3 regions of the Salana multivorans genome follow, and region 1 is predicted to be linked to each of the others. Evidence: predicted binding sites of a transcription regulator. Region 1 holds the regulator's gene; each other region holds the start of a gene.

Region 1 (5,164 bases):
GACCGACCCGTGCTCGACGCCGTCGGCGACGGCGTCGGCTTCGTGTCGGGCCCGCCGGTCGGCCGGTTCGCCGGCCCGCCGGGCGTCGTCCCCGTGTCGGCGACGCGGGCCGTGTCCGACGCGCTGAGCATGTTCCCGCGCGGCGTCGGCACGCTGTGCGGGCTGGTCGCGGTCGTCTGGGTGGCGCTCGCGGCGCTCAGCCTCCCGCTCCGGCTTCTCACCGGCGACCCCGGGTTCCTCGCCAACGGCGCGGTGCTCCTCGGCACGTGGTCCGGCTGGCGCACCTACCTCGTCGGTGCCGCCGCGATGCTGCTCTCCGGGCTCGTCACGGGCGTCCTCACGCTCCTCCTCGCGCGCGGCGCGCTCCGGGTGGTGCGGACGGGTGCCCTGCGGTTCGCTGACTGCTGGTCGCTGCCGCGCGGCTGGTTCGGCTACGCCGGCGTGATCGCCGTGCTCACCCTGCTGCCGGCGCTCGCGCCGGCGTCGAGCACGTCGCCCGTCTCGGTGTCGTCGGCCGTCGCCCTGGTCTGCCTGGTCGCGTCGCTCGGGCTGGCGTTCGCGCCGTTCGCGCTCTCGGACGACCCCGGCCGGGCCGGTGCCGCGATCGGCGCCTCCCTCCGTCTCGTCCGGGAGAACCTCGGCCAGACGCTCCTGCTGGCGCTGCTCTGCCTCGTGGTCCTCGCGCTGGGTGCCCTGGCGTGCTTCGTCGGCCTGGTGGTCGCGATCCCGGTGGCCGTGACCGCCTACGCCCGGCTCTACGTCGCGATCCGCGGCGAGGAGGTCGTCATCGTCTGACGGCGCCCCGGGCCCGCCGTGCGGCAAGCCCGCCGTGCGGCAAGCCCCGCCGCCGTCAGTCCCCGTCGCCGACCGTGACGAAGTCGACGAGCTCCTCGACGCGGCCGAGCAGCGCCGGCGACAGGTCGCGGTAGTCGCGGACCTGGCGCAGGATCCGGCGCCAGCCCTGCGCGACGTCGGCGGGGGAGCCGGTCGGCCAGCCCAGCGCCCGCAGCGTCCCGACCTTGATGTCGGTGCCGCGCGGCACGTCCGGCCACGCCCGCAGCCCGACCCGCTCGGGTCGCACGGCCTGCCAGACGTCGACGTACGGGTGGCCGAGCACGCGCACGTGCGCCGCGGCCGGTCCGAGAGCGCGCAGCGCGTCGTCGGCCAGACGCCGCTCCTTCGAGCCGGGCACGAGATGGTCGAGCAGGACGCCGGCCCGGCGGGTCGGCCCCGGCTGGAAGCCGGTGAGCACCTCGGCCAGGTGGTCGGCGCCCTCGAGCAGCTCGACGACGATCCCCTCCAGGCGCAGGTCGTCGCCCCAGACCTTCTCGACGAGCTCCGCGTCGTGCTTGCCCTCGACCCAGATCCGCGAGGCGCGGGCGACCCGCGCCCTCGCTCCCGCCACAGCGAGCGATCCCGACGCCGTCCGCGCACGCGGCGCCGACTCCGCCACCCGGGGCGGCCGGACCAGCCGGACGGGTGCCCCGTCGAGCCAGAACCCGGCGCCGAGCGCGAACGAGCGGCGACGCCCGGCGCGGTCCTCGAGCACGACGACGTCGCCGCCGTTCGTGCGCTCCAGCGCCATGATCTCGCCGACGAACCCGGTCGCGACGTCCTCGACCACGAGGCCGGGCACGGCGAGCTCGTCCCGCGTCGGCCGACGCGCTCCCGTCCGGACGCGCGGGTCGGCCGCCTGGCCGCGCCCGCCGCCGGCCAGCACGTCGGCCCCGTACGGGTCGCCGGGGAAGGAGAGGGTCCGATCGGTCACGTTGGAGGCTAACCCGCCCGATGTCGCGCGCGCCGGGAGGCGCGCTGGCACGCGGGCGTAGAATTGGCACTCGCGGTCGGTGAGTGCTGACCGCGCCGCGCTGCGTCGGGTGAGCGTCGGGTCAGCGTCAGCGAGGAGGAGCGATGAGCACGAAGAACCGTCGGCTCGACGTCCTGCGCGCCATCGTCTCCGACTACGTCTCGACCCAGGAGCCGGTCGGCTCGCGCGCGCTCGTCGAGCGGCACGCACTGGGCGTCTCCCCGGCGACCATCCGCAACGACATGGCCGCGCTGGAGCAGGAGGGGTACATCGCCCAGCCGCACACGTCGGCCGGGCGGATCCCGACGGACGCCGGCTACCGGCTCTTCGTCGACCACCTCGCGGCGCTCAAGGCGCTCAGCCCGGCCGAGCGGCGCGCGATCGAGACCTTCCTGTTCGAGGCGGTCGACCTCGACGACGCGGTCGAGCGCACCGTGCGGCTCCTCGCGCAGCTCACGCAGCAGGCGGCGGTCGTGCAGTACCCGTCGCTGCGCCGCTCGGCGCTGCGCCACCTCGAGGTGGTGCCGCTGGCGAACGGCCGCGTCATGACCGTCATCATCACCGACTCCGGCCGCGTCGAGCAGCGCACCGTGACGCTGCCGGACGGCGCCGCGGCGCCGGACGAGGCCGAGGTGGCCGACCTGCGGGTCCGGTTCAACGTCGCCGCGGCCGGCCGGCGGATGCCCGAGCTCGGGCTCAGCCTGCGCGCGGTCCCGGACGTCGTGGCGCCCGGCGTCGCGGAGCTCGCCCGACAGATCGCCGAGGTCGTCGTCGAGACGCTCACGGAGGAGGTCGAGGACCGCCTCGTCATGGCGGGCCACAGCCACCTCACGCGCTCGCCGCTCGACTTCTACCACGGCCTCCAGCCCGTCCTCGAGGCGCTGGAGGAGCAGGTCGTCCTCATGAACCTGCTCGCCGACGTCGCGTCGGAGGGCGAGGCGGGCGGCGACGTCACGGTGCGGATCGGCGCCGAGAACGGCTACTCCCCGCTCGCGCACGCGTCGCTCGTCGCTGCCCCCTACGGCCGCGAGGGCACGGGGGACGCGCTCGCCTACCTCGGCGTGCTCGGGCCGACCCGGATGGACTACCCCGGCACCATGGCGGCCGTGCGAGCCGTCGCACGCTACCTGTCCCGATTCGTCTCGCCGCTCGAGTGAGCCCCGACTACCCGGCCGCTCGCCCGACCGACGCCACCAGCTCGACCGACCGTCCGTTCCCTCGCACTACAGGAGCCCATCGCTCGTGACCGACTACTACGAGATCCTCGGCGTCTCGCGTGACGCCACCACCGAGGAGATCAAGCGCGCCTACCGGAAGCTGGCGCGCCAGTACCACCCGGACGTCGCCGGCGAGGAGTCCGCCGAGAAGTTCAAGGAGGTGACGATGGCGGCCGAGGTCCTCACGGACCCGGAGAAGCGCCGGATGTACGACCTCGGTGGACCCTCGGCGTTCGGCGCCGGCGGAGCCGGCGGCCCCGGGATGGGCGGCTTCGGCTTCGGCGACCTGTTCGAGACGCTGTTCAACACGGCCGGCGCGACGGCCCGCGGCCCCGTTCCGCGCTCGCGGCGCGGCCAGGACGCGCTCGTGCGGATCGACCTCGACCTGGCCGAGGCCGCGTTCGGCGTGCACCGGGACCTCACGGTCGAGACGGCCGTCGTGTGCGGCACGTGCCACGGCTCCTGCGCGCGCCCGGGCACCTCGCCGCGGCCGTGCAGCGTGTGCGGCGGCCGCGGCATGGTCCAGCGCGTGGCGCGCTCCTTCCTCGGCAACGTCATGACGCAGGCGCGCTGTGACGCCTGCCAGGGCTACGGCTCGACGATCCCCGAGCCCTGCCTCGAGTGCTCCGGCGAGGGCCGCGTCCGCACGCGGCGGACGATCGGCGTCGACGTGCCGGCCGGCGTCGAGACCGGGTCGCGGATCAAGCTGACCGGGCAGGGCGAGGTCGGTCCGGGTGGCGGTCCCGCCGGTGACCTCTACGTCGAGGTGCGCGAGCTCCCGCACCCGGTGTTCACGCGCCGCGGCGACGACCTGCACTGCACCGTGAGCCTGCCCATGACGGCGGCGGCGCTCGGGACGGTGCTGACGGTCGAGTCGCTCGACGGCCAGCTCGACCTCGACATCGCGCCCGGCACGCAGCCGGACGAGGTGCTGACGCTGCGCGGCAAGGGCATGGGCCGGCTGCGCGGGCACGGCCGCGGGGACCTGCACGTCCACCTCGACGTCCAGGTGCCGACCAAGCTCGACGAGCGCCAGCAGGAGCTGCTGCGCGAGCTCGCCGGGCTGCGCGGCGAGGAGTCGCCGGCCGCGCGCCTGGCCCCCGTCGGGGCCGGGATGTTCGCCCGGTTGCGCGACAAGCTGGCGGGGCGCTCGTGACGGCGCAGCCGGGCGGCGGCTCGGGGCAGCCGGGCGCGGAGTCGCGCACGCCGGTGGTGCACCGGCTCGAGCTCGCCGACGGCGTCGACCCGCGCGCGCTCCTGGGGCCGGCCGACGAGGTGCTGCGCGCCGTCGAGCGCGGGTTCCCCGCCGTCGACGTGCACGCCCGCGACCGCCTGCTCACGCTCGAGGGCCCGCGCGGCGAGGTGGAGCTGGCCGCGCGCCTGCTCGAGGAGCTGTCGCAGATCTCGATGGCGGCCCAGCCGCTGTCCGCCGACGCCGTCGACCGCGCGATCGCCATGCTGCGCTCGCCGGCCGCGACGTCGCCGGCGAGCGTCATGACGACGAACATCCTCTCGGCGCGCGGCAAGACGATCCGCCCCAAGACCGTCGGGCAGAAGGAGTACGTCGAGGCGATCGACCGCAACACGGTCACCTTCGGCATCGGCCCCGCCGGAACGGGCAAGACCTACCTCGCGATGGCGAAGGCCGTCCAGGCGCTCCAGAACAAGGAGGTCTCGCGCCTCCTCCTCACGCGTCCGGCGGTCGAGGCGGGGGAGCGGCTCGGCTTCCTGCCCGGCACGCTCACCGAGAAGATCGACCCCTACCTGCGCCCGCTCTACGACGCGCTGCACGACATGCTCGACCCGGACTCGATCCCGCGGCTCATGGCCTCCGGCGTCATCGAGGTCGCGCCGCTGGCGTACATGCGCGGTCGGACGCTGAACGGCGCGTTCATCGTGCTCGACGAGGCCCAGAACACCAGCCCCGAGCAGATGAAGATGTTCCTCACCCGCCTCGGCTTCGGCTCGAAGATGGTGGTGACGGGCGACGTGACGCAGGTCGACCTGCCGGGCGGGACCCGCTCGGGGCTGCGCGTGGTGACCGAGATCCTCGACGGGATCGACGACATCGCGTTCTGCCGCCTCACCTCGGCCGACGTCGTGCGCCACCGCCTCGTCGGCGACATCATCGACGCCTACG
Region 2 (5,164 bases), on a different contig from region 1:
CGCCTACCGCTCCCGGCTCTGGCGACTCGACCTCGCCGAGCCCGGCGCCCCGGCGCTCGCGCTGACCGCGGGCCCGCGCGACAGCGAGCCGGTCGTCTCGCCCGACGGCCGCTGGATCGCGTTCCTGCGCGCCGGCGAGTCGGGACCCGCGCAGCTCGCGGTGCTCGACGTGCGCGGCGGCGAGCCCGTCGTGCTCACGAGCCACCAGCTCGGCGTCTCCGGCCGCCCCGCCTGGTCGCCCGACTCCGGCCGGATCGCCTACGTGGCGCGTGTCCCGGAGGAGGGCCGCTACGGCACGACCGACGGGGTCGGTCCCGACGCCGAGCCCGCGCGCCACATCACCACCTTCACCTACCGTCACGACGGCATCGGCTTCACCGAGGGCCGCCCCGCCCACGTGTTCGTCGTCGACGTCCCGCTCCCGGCCGCACCCACCGCGCCGCCGGCCACGCCCAGGGCACCGCTCCGCCTCACCGGTGGCGACACCCCGGAGGCCGGTCCGTCCTTCGCCGACGTGACGTGGACGCCCGCCGGCGACGCCCTGCTCGTGCGCCGGGGGCGGGACGACGCGCTCGTCACGGACCTCGTCCGGCTCGCGCTGCCCGAGGTCGCGGAGATCGAGCGGGCCACCGACGGCACCGCCGACGACTCGCGCACCGCTGACGACTCCGACGCCGCAGCTCACCGCCGCGGTCTGCCCGTCCCGGTCCGGCAGGAGGTCGTCGCCCTCGACGCGCTCACGCCGTTCACGCGGGACGGCGTCGCAGACGGCCTCACGGTCGACGCGCTCGCGGTCGCGCCCGACCCCGACCAGGCGATGCTGCTCCACCTCCTCGTGCGCGACCTCGGGGCTGACGGCCTCGACTACGTCGGCCGCAACCCCGCCCTCGTCCGCGCCCGCCTGGTCGGCACCGGGCTCGTCGACGCCGAGCGGCTGACGGACCCCGAGGTCGACGACCTGCTCGGCGGCGTCGGGGCCGGGGCGTTCGAGACCACGGCCGACGGGGGCGCGCTGCTGCGCCGGACCCGGCGCGGTCGCACGGAGCTGGTCCGCGTGAGCGGTGACGGCGGCGTCGACGTCGTCCACCCCGGCAGCGTGACGGGCGCGGCGTCGCTGCCGGACGGCCGCGTCATCGCGAGCGTGACGCTGCCGGACAGCCCCGGCGAGGTGGTGCAGATCGAGCCGGCGACGCTCGACGCCGGCGGCGTCGACGGTCTCACCGCGCTGACCGACCTGGCGGCGCCGCTGCGCGACGCCGTCGGCGGCGAGCTCCGGCTCCCGGTCGAGCTCGACGGTGCGAGTGCGCCGGACGGCACGCCCGTGCACGGCTGGCTGGTGACGCCCGACCCCGAGGAGTTCGGCGCCGGGCCGTACCCGACGCTGCTCATGATCCACGGCGGGCCGTACGCGGCCTACGAGGACGTGTTCTTCGACGAGGTCGCGGTGGCGGCGGGCGCCGGCTACGCCGTCGTCTACGGCAACCTGCGGGGGTCGGCGGGCTACGGCAGCTCGCACGGGCGCGCGATCCTCGGCGGTTTCGGGACGGTGGACGCCGACGACGTCCTCGCCCTGCTGGACCACGCCCTGGCGACGCACCCGGAGCTCGACGCCGACCGCGTCGGCGTCATGGGCGGCTCCTACGGCGGCTACCTCACGGCGTGGCTGACGACCCGGCCCGACGCGGCCGAGCGGTTCCGCGGGGCGATCGTCGAGCGCGGGTTCCTCGACCCGGTCAGCTTCGAGGGGTCGAGCGACATCGGCTGGTTCTTCGGGCTGCGCTACGTCGGTGAGGACCCCGAGCTGGTCGCGGCGCAGAGCCCGATGGCGCGCATCGGTCAGGTCGTGACCCCGACGCTGGTCGTCCACTCCGAGCAGGACTGGCGCTGCCCGGTGGAGCAGGGGCAGCGCTGGTACGTGGGGCTGCGCCGGCGGGGTGTCCCGGCCGAGCTGCTGCTGTTCCCGGGGGAGGGGCACGAGCTGTCCCGCTCGGGTCGTCCGAAGCACCGGCGGCAGCGGTTCGAGGCCGTGCTCGACTGGTGGGAGCGTCACCTGCCCCGCCCGCGGGCCTAGCCGGTCGACGGGGGAGCGCTGCTTGCACTCTCGGTGCGAGAGTGCCAAAATCTCAGTTAGCACTCTCGCATCGAGAGTGACAACTGTGACCAGGGTGGCGAGGTCACGCGGCGGTCGGGACAGGCCCGGCCGGTGCGGGGCCGTCCGTCGCGGGCGTCGCCCGGTCCGTTCGAATCTCACCAGGAGGATCGCAGCCACATGGCCAAGATCATTGCCTTCGACGAGGAGGCCCGCCGCGGGATGGAGCGTGGCCTCAACCGCCTCGCCGACACCGTCAAGGTCACGCTCGGCCCGAAGGGTCGCAACGTCGTTCTCGAGAAGAAGTGGGGCGCCCCCACGATCACGAACGACGGCGTCTCCATCGCCAAGGAGATCGAGCTGGAGGAGCCGTTCGAGAAGATCGGCGCCGAGCTCGTCAAGGAGGTCGCCAAGAAGACGGACGACATCGCGGGTGACGGCACCACGACCGCCACCGTGCTCGCCCAGGCGCTCGTTCGCGAGGGTCTGCGCAACGTCGCCGCCGGCGCCAACCCCATCGCCCTCAAGCGGGGCATCGACAAGGCCGTCGCGGCCGTCACCGAGGCGCTGCGCGAGCAGGCCAAGGAGGTCGAGACGCAGGAGCAGGTCGCCGCGACCGCCGCGATCTCCGCGAACGACGTCGAGATCGGCGAGAAGATCGCCGAGGCGATCTTCAAGGTCGGCAAGGAGGGCGTCATCTCGGTCGAGGAGTCCAACGCCCTCGGCATCGAGCTCGAGTTCACCGAGGGCATGCGCTTCGACAAGGGCTACCTCTCGGCGTACTTCGTCACCGACCAGGAGCGTCAGGAGGCCGTCCTCGACGACCCGTTCATCCTGCTCGTCGAGTCGAAGATCTCCTCGGTCAAGGACCTGCTGCCGCTGCTGGAGAAGGTCATCCAGTCCGGCAAGCCGCTCCTCATCATCGCCGAGGACGTCGACTCCGAGGCGCTCGCCACCCTCGTGGTGAACAAGATCCGCGGCATCTTCAAGTCCGTCGCCGTCAAGGCCCCGGGCTTCGGCGACCGCCGCAAGGCGATGCTGCAGGACATGGCCATCCTCACGGGCGGCCAGGTCATCTCCGAGACCGTCGGTCTCACGCTCGAGAACGCCGACCTGTCGGTGCTCGGCCAGGCGCGCAAGGTCGTCGTCTCCAAGGACGAGACCACGATCGTCGAGGGTGCCGGGGACAAGGAGCTCCTCGACGGCCGGATCAACCAGATCCGCGCCGAGATCGAGAACTCCGACTCCGACTACGACCGCGAGAAGCTCCAGGAGCGCCTCGCGAAGCTGGCCGGTGGCGTCGCCCTCATCAAGGCGGGTGCCGCGACGGAGGTCGAGCTCAAGGAGCGCAAGCACCGCATCGAGGACGCCGTCCGCAACGCCAAGGCCGCGGTCGAGGAGGGCATCGTCGCCGGTGGTGGCGTCGCGCTCATCCAGGCCGGCAAGGAGGCCCTCGCGGGCCTCGAGCTCGTCGGTGACGAGGCGACGGGCGCCAAGATCGTCGAGGTCGCCATCGACGCCCCGCTCAAGCAGATCGCCGAGAACGCCGGTCTCGAGGGCGGCGTCGTGGCCGAGAAGGTCCGCAACCTCCCGGCCGGGCACGGCCTCAACGCCGCGACCGGCGTGTACGAGGACCTGCTCGCCGCGGGCGTCAACGACCCGGTCAAGGTGACCCGCTCGGCGCTGCAGAACGCCGCGTCGATCGCCGGTCTCTTCCTCACGACCGAGGCCGTCGTCGCCGACAAGCCGGAGAAGGCTCCGGCCGTCCCGGCCGGCGGCGACGAGATGGGCGGCATGGGCTTCTGATCGAGGCCTAGGCGCTCAGCCTTCCGCATCACCGCAGCGGCGGGCGGTCCACCCTCGGGTGGGCCGCCCGCCGCTCGGCTTTTCCCGACGCGTCGCGCACGCTCCGCTGCTCCGCCGCCCCCCGTCTGCGCCGCTCCGACGCGGCGCTCGGCCGCCCGCCGCAACTCGCGCCCGCAATCGTTGCAACACGCCCCCCTCGACACGCCGACGCTGTGACCCCCTTCACACTCCCGCAGTCACAAATCAGCGCTAATCGTCCTCACGTTGATGCAACTTCGCTGCAAGTCTTGCGCAACGTCCCATGCCTTGGGACGATGGTGACCTCGCGGGGCGCCAGTGCAGGCGTCACCGCGGAACCCCCGCAGCCGACGAACGGATCGTCCCGTGTCTCAGCACAGTTCTTCGCGCGGCGTCAGCACGAGGCGGCAGAGCCGTCGCCCGGCTGCCGCGCTCGCCGCTCTCGCCCTCGCCGCGACCGGTCTCGGCGCGGCTCTCGCCGCGACGCCGGTCGCGCCGGCGGCGGCAGCCCCGCGGCCCCTCACCCTCGTCGGCAGCCTGCAGTCCGAGCTCGGCTGCGCCGGTGACTGGCAGCCGGAGTGCACCGCGACCGACCTCGCGCCGACCGGGACCGACGGCGTCTACGCCGCCGAGTTCACGCTCCCGGCGGGCAGCTACGAGTACAAGGTGACCTACGACCACGCGTGGGAGGAGTCCTACGGCCGCGAGGGCGGCTCGGGCAACACGCCGCTCGTGCTCGCGGGGGAGACCCGCCTGCGGTTCACCTTCGACGCCACCACCAAGCGCACGGGCCTCGTGCCCCTCGACCTGGCCGGCGATGTGAGCGACGCCGACTCCGCCCTCGTGGCGGACCCCGTCCGGCAGGCGGGGGGCGACGAGGTCTTCTACTTCGTCATGACGGACCGGTTCGCGAACGGCGACACCACCAACGACCGTGGCGGCGAGGACTCCGACGACCGTCTCGTCACCGGCCTCGACCCGACGGACAAGGGCTTCTACCACGGCGGCGACATCGCCGGTCTGCGTGACAGGCTCGACTACATCGAGGGCCTCGGCACCACCGCCATCTGGCTCACGCCGTCGTTCAAGAACCGCCCGGTCCAGGGCACGGGCGCCGACGCCTCGGCCGGGTACCACGGCTACTGGGTCACGGACTTCACCCAGATCGACCCGCACCTCGGCACGAACGACGAGCTCGCGGACTTCATCGACGCCGCGCACGACCGCGACATCAAGGTCTACTTCGACATC
Region 3 (5,164 bases), on a different contig from region 1:
CGCGCCACTGCCCGTCGCGGACCCGCTCGGCGAAGGCGTCGATGCGCGCGAGCACCTCCTGGACGTCGTGGTCGACGTCCTGCCCGTCGACCACGAGCCCCGGCTCGGCGCCAGCCGGACGACGCAGCGCCGTGTGCAGCACGGCGCGGTCCTCCGTCGTGTTGATGTGCTCGCCGACGAGCATCGCGCGGTAGCGATCGAGCACCCGGGTCTCCTCCGCGAGCGCCACGAGCGCGGCGAGCAGCTCGTCCGTCAGGAGGTTCTTCGACAGGTCGACGTGGAGGTCGGCGAGCTGCTTGGTGTAGCGGGTGGCCCGGGTGGGGTCGGCGGCGAACCAGGCGCGCAGGTCCGGGGCGAAGGAGGCCTCGAGGTCGGCCAGGCGGGCCCAGGCTGCGGTGGTCGTGGGATCGATCGGAGCGCTCATGTCCGTAACGCTAGTGGCCTCCACCGACGGTGACCTCCGACGTACGACCTACCTGTGGACGAGCGCCCGGGGGCTGTGGACGAGCCCCGCCACCGTCGTCGCGCGGCACCGGACGAACCGCCGTCGCCCGCGTCCCACCCGGATCGGCGCGGCGGGCCGGAACGAGCGACGCGGCGGGGTCGGGGATCACTAGGGTGTTCTCGGCCATCGACCCGAAGGACACCGCCATGTCGCAGCAGACAACGCCCCCGTGGGGCACCCGCCCGGGCATCTTCTCCTGGAACCTCTACGGCGACGGCCGTCACATCGCGGGCGGGCAGGTGGTCGGGCCGCACCAGCGCCTGAGCTGGCCGCGCACCATCGGCATCGGGATGCAGCACGTCGTCGCCATGTTCGGAGCGACCTTCCTCGTGCCGCTCATCACGGGCCTCCCGCCGGCGACGACGCTGTTCTTCTCGGGCATCGGCACCTTCCTGTTCCTGCTCATCACGCGCGGTCGCGTGCCGAGCTACCTCGGCTCGAGCTTCGCGTTCATCGCGCCGATCGCGGCGGCGAACGAGCAGGGTGGGATGGCGGTGGCGCTCGGCGGCGTCGTGGTGGCGGGCGTGCTGCTCGCCCTCGTCGGGCTGCTGGTCAACTGGATCGGGCACTCCTGGATCGACCGGGTGATGCCGCCGATCCTCACGGGCACGATCGTCATGCTCATCGGCTTCAACCTCGCGCCGGCCGCGTGGAACAACGTGCAGGTCGCGCCCGTGACGGCGATCGTCACGATCCTCGCCGTCATCCTCGCGACGGTCCTGTTCAAGGGCATCCTCGGGCGGCTGTCGATCCTGCTCGGCGTCCTCGTCGGCTACGCCTGCGCGCTCGTCCGGGGCGAGGTCAGCTTCGACCTCGTCCGCGAGGCCGGCTGGGTCGGGCTGCCGCACTTCCAGACGCCGCAGTTCTCCGTGGCCGTGCTCGGGCTGTTCGTCCCCGTCGTCCTCGTCCTCATCGCCGAGAACATCGGCCACCTCAAGTCCGTCGCCGCGATGACCGGCGAGGACCTCGACCCCATGACCGGGCGCGCCCTGTTCGCCGACGGCCTCGCCACGACCCTCGCCGGCGCTGGCGGCGGGTCCGGCACGACGACCTACGCCGAGAACATCGGCGTCATGGCGGCCACGCGCGTCTACTCGACGGCCGCCTACCTCGTCGCGGCGATCACGGCGTTCCTGCTCTCGCTCTCGCCCAAGTTCGGTGCGCTCATCGCGACGATCCCCGGGGGCGTGCTCGGCGGCGCCGGCACCGTGCTCTACGGCATGATCGGCATCCTCGGCGCGCGCATCTGGGTGCAGAACAAGGTCGACTTCGCCGACCCGGTGAACCTCACGACGGCCGCCGTCGCGCTCATCGTCGGCATCGCCAACTTCACCTGGGGCTGGGGTGCGCTCACGTTCGAGGGCATCGCGCTCGGCTCGTTCGGCGCGCTCGCGATCTACCACGCGATGCGGTGGATCGCGCGGTGGCGCGGCACCCACCAGGAGCCGGCGTCGCCCGCCTCGGTCCCCGCGGACGAGGCGGTCTGACCGAGCCGGCGCCGCGGCGCAGAGGCTCAGCACGGACGGGTCGGGCCTGCACTCGCGCGAGTGCGGGCCCGACCCGTTGCGTCTGCCCCGTGCCGTCGCTCCCGCGGCGGACGACGGCGCCGGATCAGCCGGCCGCGGATCAGCCGGCGGCGACCTCGACGGGCCGGCTCTCGCCGGCGACGGCTCCGGCGTTCTCCGCGTCCGTCGCCGCGGCGAGCACGGTCGTCGGGGCGCCGTGCTGGACCTCGATCCGGCGCGGCTTGGCCTCCTGCGCCACCGGGATGGTGAGCGTGAGGACGCCGTCGCTGTAGGAGGCGCTGATCTGGTCGAGGGCGAGGCCGCGACCGACGGTGAGCTGGCGGGCGTACGTGCCCGACGGGCGCTCCTTGGCCAGCCACTGGACGTCGCCGGTCTCGGGGGTCGTCCGCTGAGCGCGGATCGTCAGGGTGCGGTCCTCGACGTTGACGTCGATGCTGCCGGGGTCGGCCCCGGGCAGGTCCATCGCCAGGACGTAGTGGTCACCGGACCGGTACAGGTCCATCGGCATCTGGGTGCTCGCGCGCTCGGCGGTGAGCATCTGGCCCATGAGTCGGTCGAGCTCACGGAACGGGTCGTACGTGCGTGCCATGTCTCCACTCCTTCAGGTCGGGGGGACCGGGTTCGGTCCCGCTCACACCCACAGTTCTAGCACTCTCGCCCGACGAGTGCCAGTCAAAGTTGAGTCGGGTTCGCTCAAGGCGAACCGGGGCCGCTCGACTCCCCTGACGGCCATCAACCACGTGACATCGCACGGAGCATGCTGTAGAGTTGACTGTTCGCCTGCGGCAGCGTCCCACCCTTGGGGCAGCAGCCGCGCGACCCCGGCCCCCGCCAGCGGCCGGGCGCGCAACGAGAGCGCGCCGCCGCGGCCCGAGACCGGGTCACTCGATCAAGGAGCAGTACCCATGTCCATCTCTCACTTCGACAACCACACCATCGACCAGGCCTTCCCGGCACGCGATGCCGAGACCGCCCGCGCCGTCCGCGAGACCGAGGCCCTCGTCGCCGCCATCGTGCGCGGCGAGATGTCCTCGCCCGACGCGTTCGCCCGCCCGGTGCCGGTCGCGTTCCTCGACGACGGCCGTCGCGTCTTCCTCCTGGTCGACCGCGGCCGGACGACCTCGCGCACCGATCGCGAGCGTCCGCTCGACAAGCCCCGCTCGTGGGGCATCGAGGTCGCGACCGACGGCGACCTGGTCGACAACACTCCCAGCCACGTCGCGGTCCGCTCGACCCGGCGACTCACGCCGCAGGCGGCCGCCGACGCCGTGCGCTACGCGCTGGCGACCACCGCCTGACGGACCGCGTCACCGGGCCCGGCCCGGTGGACCGTCCGCTCGCTCGGCGTCGTCGGGTTCGCCCGGTGTCACCGGGCTTGCGCCGCGTCTCGGGCTCGCCCGGCGTCGTCGATCCGTCCGGCCGACCCACTCGGCTCGGCCGGGCGGCCCGCTCGGTGTCCCAGCGGCCGGCCCCGCACCGTCGGCTCGCTCGGCGTCGGTGTCGTCCGAGCGGTGAGCTCGGTCGGCGGCGTCGCCGGATCTCAGGCGTCGCCGGATCTCAGGCGGCGCCGGATCTCAGGCGGCGCCGACGGCCGACGACGTCACGTCGCTCGTCCCAGCGGACTCGTCGGTGCCCGAGCCGTCGGCTCCGCCCGGGCTCGGCACGTCGCCGGGACGCTGACCGTCCTGCTGACGACCACCGCCGGCCATGCCCGAGGCCTCGGAGCTGCCGCGTCCGTCCTCGTAGGCGATGATCGCGTCGGCCTCGGACCGCAGCGTCTCCTCGGCGACGAGGCCCGACGGCGCCACGGCCGCGAACCAGGCCTCGACCGAGGCGGCGAGCACGCCGGAGTCGAGGAGCGAGGTCGTCAGCTCGGCCTTCTTCTCCTCGATGAGCGCCGACCACTCCTCGCTGCTCTCCATCGCGGTCGCGAGTGCGCTGCCACCGCCCATGCCGCCACCCGGTGCCGTGCCGCCGAAGCCCGTCCCGGGCGCCTCGCCGTCGACCCCGGTCGGAGGCTCGAAACCCTCGGGCGGCTGGACCCCGTCGGGAAGCTCGGCGCCGTCGGGAAGCTGCATGCCGCCCGGCGGCTCCATCCCGCCCGGTCGTCCACCCGCGGCGCCGTCGGGCCCGCCGGCGGCCCCGTCCGTCCCGTCGGCGCCGTCGGCGGCTCCGCCGGGCGCGCCGCCGGGGAAGCCACCGGCACCCCCCGCGCCTCCGCCCCCGAGCTGGACGCCGAACGCGCGGTCGTGGTCCCAGGCGACCACCGTGAACATCCGCGTCTCCGAGTCCCAGAACAGGTAGCCGTTGTTCCCCGGTCCGTCGATCGTGTCGAAGTTGCCCATCAGCTCCTCGAGGGCGAGATAGGTCGCGAACGAGTCGAGGTCCACCAGCTCGGGCAGCCGCTCGGCCAGCTCCTCCTCCGAGCCGTTCGCCAGGAGGTCGAGCAGCTCGGCCAGCGGCGCATAGTCGTCGGGCCCGGCCTTGACCTCGAACGACTCCGAGTAGTCCGCGTCGTCGCCCAGGTAGGACCAGCTCGCCGTCGACTCGATCTTGTAGAGCACCGAGTCCTCCCCGGCGTCGGGGAACTCGTCCGCCACCCACGCCTCGTCGAGGTTCTGGACCGTGAGGCGCAGGACCGCGTCGTCGCCGTTGACCGAGAACGCCGTCGCCACCGCCTTCTCCGTCGCGAGCCCGGCATCGGCCAGCAGGTCGAGCGCGACCGCCTCGTTGAAGGAGGACTCCGAGCCGTTCGGTCGCACGGCGAAGTCGGTGTAGCCGTCGAGACTCTGCCCGTCGACGTACTTGTCGAGCCGGATCCGCCACGGCAGCGACGTCGGGTCGGACTCGGCCGTCACGCCCTGGAGCGAGGAGTTGCCCTTGAGCTTGATGCCGACGTTCTCGAACGTCTGCCCGTCGATCGTCACGGTGGCGCTCGCCCAGTCCTTGGCCGAGGAGTCCTCGTACGTCGCGAGCAGCCCGGCGAGCACGTCGGGGTCGATCTCGACCTCGATCGTGTGCACGGAGCTCGCGTCCCAGACCGTGCCAGCGGTCGCGGCGGCGGCGGACGACGCGGAGGCGGCTTCCGTCTGGCCCGTCTGCTGGCCGACCGCGCAGCCGCCGAGGACGAGCG

The links. The regulator HrcA, encoded in region 1, represses chaperone genes, less so after heat shock. The targets are predictions, from matches to a motif close to TTNGCACTCGNNNNNNNCGAGTGCNAA.
Region 2: a site for HrcA is predicted at 2,128-2,154, ahead of groL (chaperonin GroEL). Genes of this name have one in related genera too.
Region 3: a site for HrcA is predicted at 2,677-2,703, ahead of EDD28_RS07695 (Hsp20/alpha crystallin family protein). Genes of this name have one in related genera too.

Annotation. Positions count from the first base shown of each region.
Region 1 is NZ_RKHQ01000002.1:166,252-171,415, forward strand. It holds gene EDD28_RS13010 (hypothetical protein) at 10-795, shown strand; gene EDD28_RS13015 (DUF3097 family protein) at 851-1,768, opposite strand; gene hrcA (heat-inducible transcriptional repressor HrcA) at 1,912-2,964, shown strand; gene dnaJ (molecular chaperone DnaJ) at 3,050-4,180, shown strand; gene EDD28_RS13030 (PhoH family protein) at 4,177-5,164, shown strand, end outside.
Region 2 is NZ_RKHQ01000001.1:564,940-570,103, reverse strand. It holds gene EDD28_RS02655 (prolyl oligopeptidase family serine peptidase) at 1-2,071, shown strand, start outside; gene groL (chaperonin GroEL) at 2,270-3,895, shown strand; gene pulA (pullulanase-type alpha-1,6-glucosidase) at 4,280-5,164, shown strand, end outside.
Region 3 is NZ_RKHQ01000001.1:1,764,205-1,769,368, reverse strand. It holds gene pgi (glucose-6-phosphate isomerase) at 1-424, opposite strand, end outside; gene EDD28_RS07700 (uracil-xanthine permease family protein) at 652-1,992, shown strand; gene EDD28_RS07695 (Hsp20/alpha crystallin family protein) at 2,132-2,620, opposite strand; gene EDD28_RS07690 (hypothetical protein) at 2,937-3,329, shown strand; gene EDD28_RS07685 (CotH kinase family protein) at 3,606-5,164, opposite strand, start outside.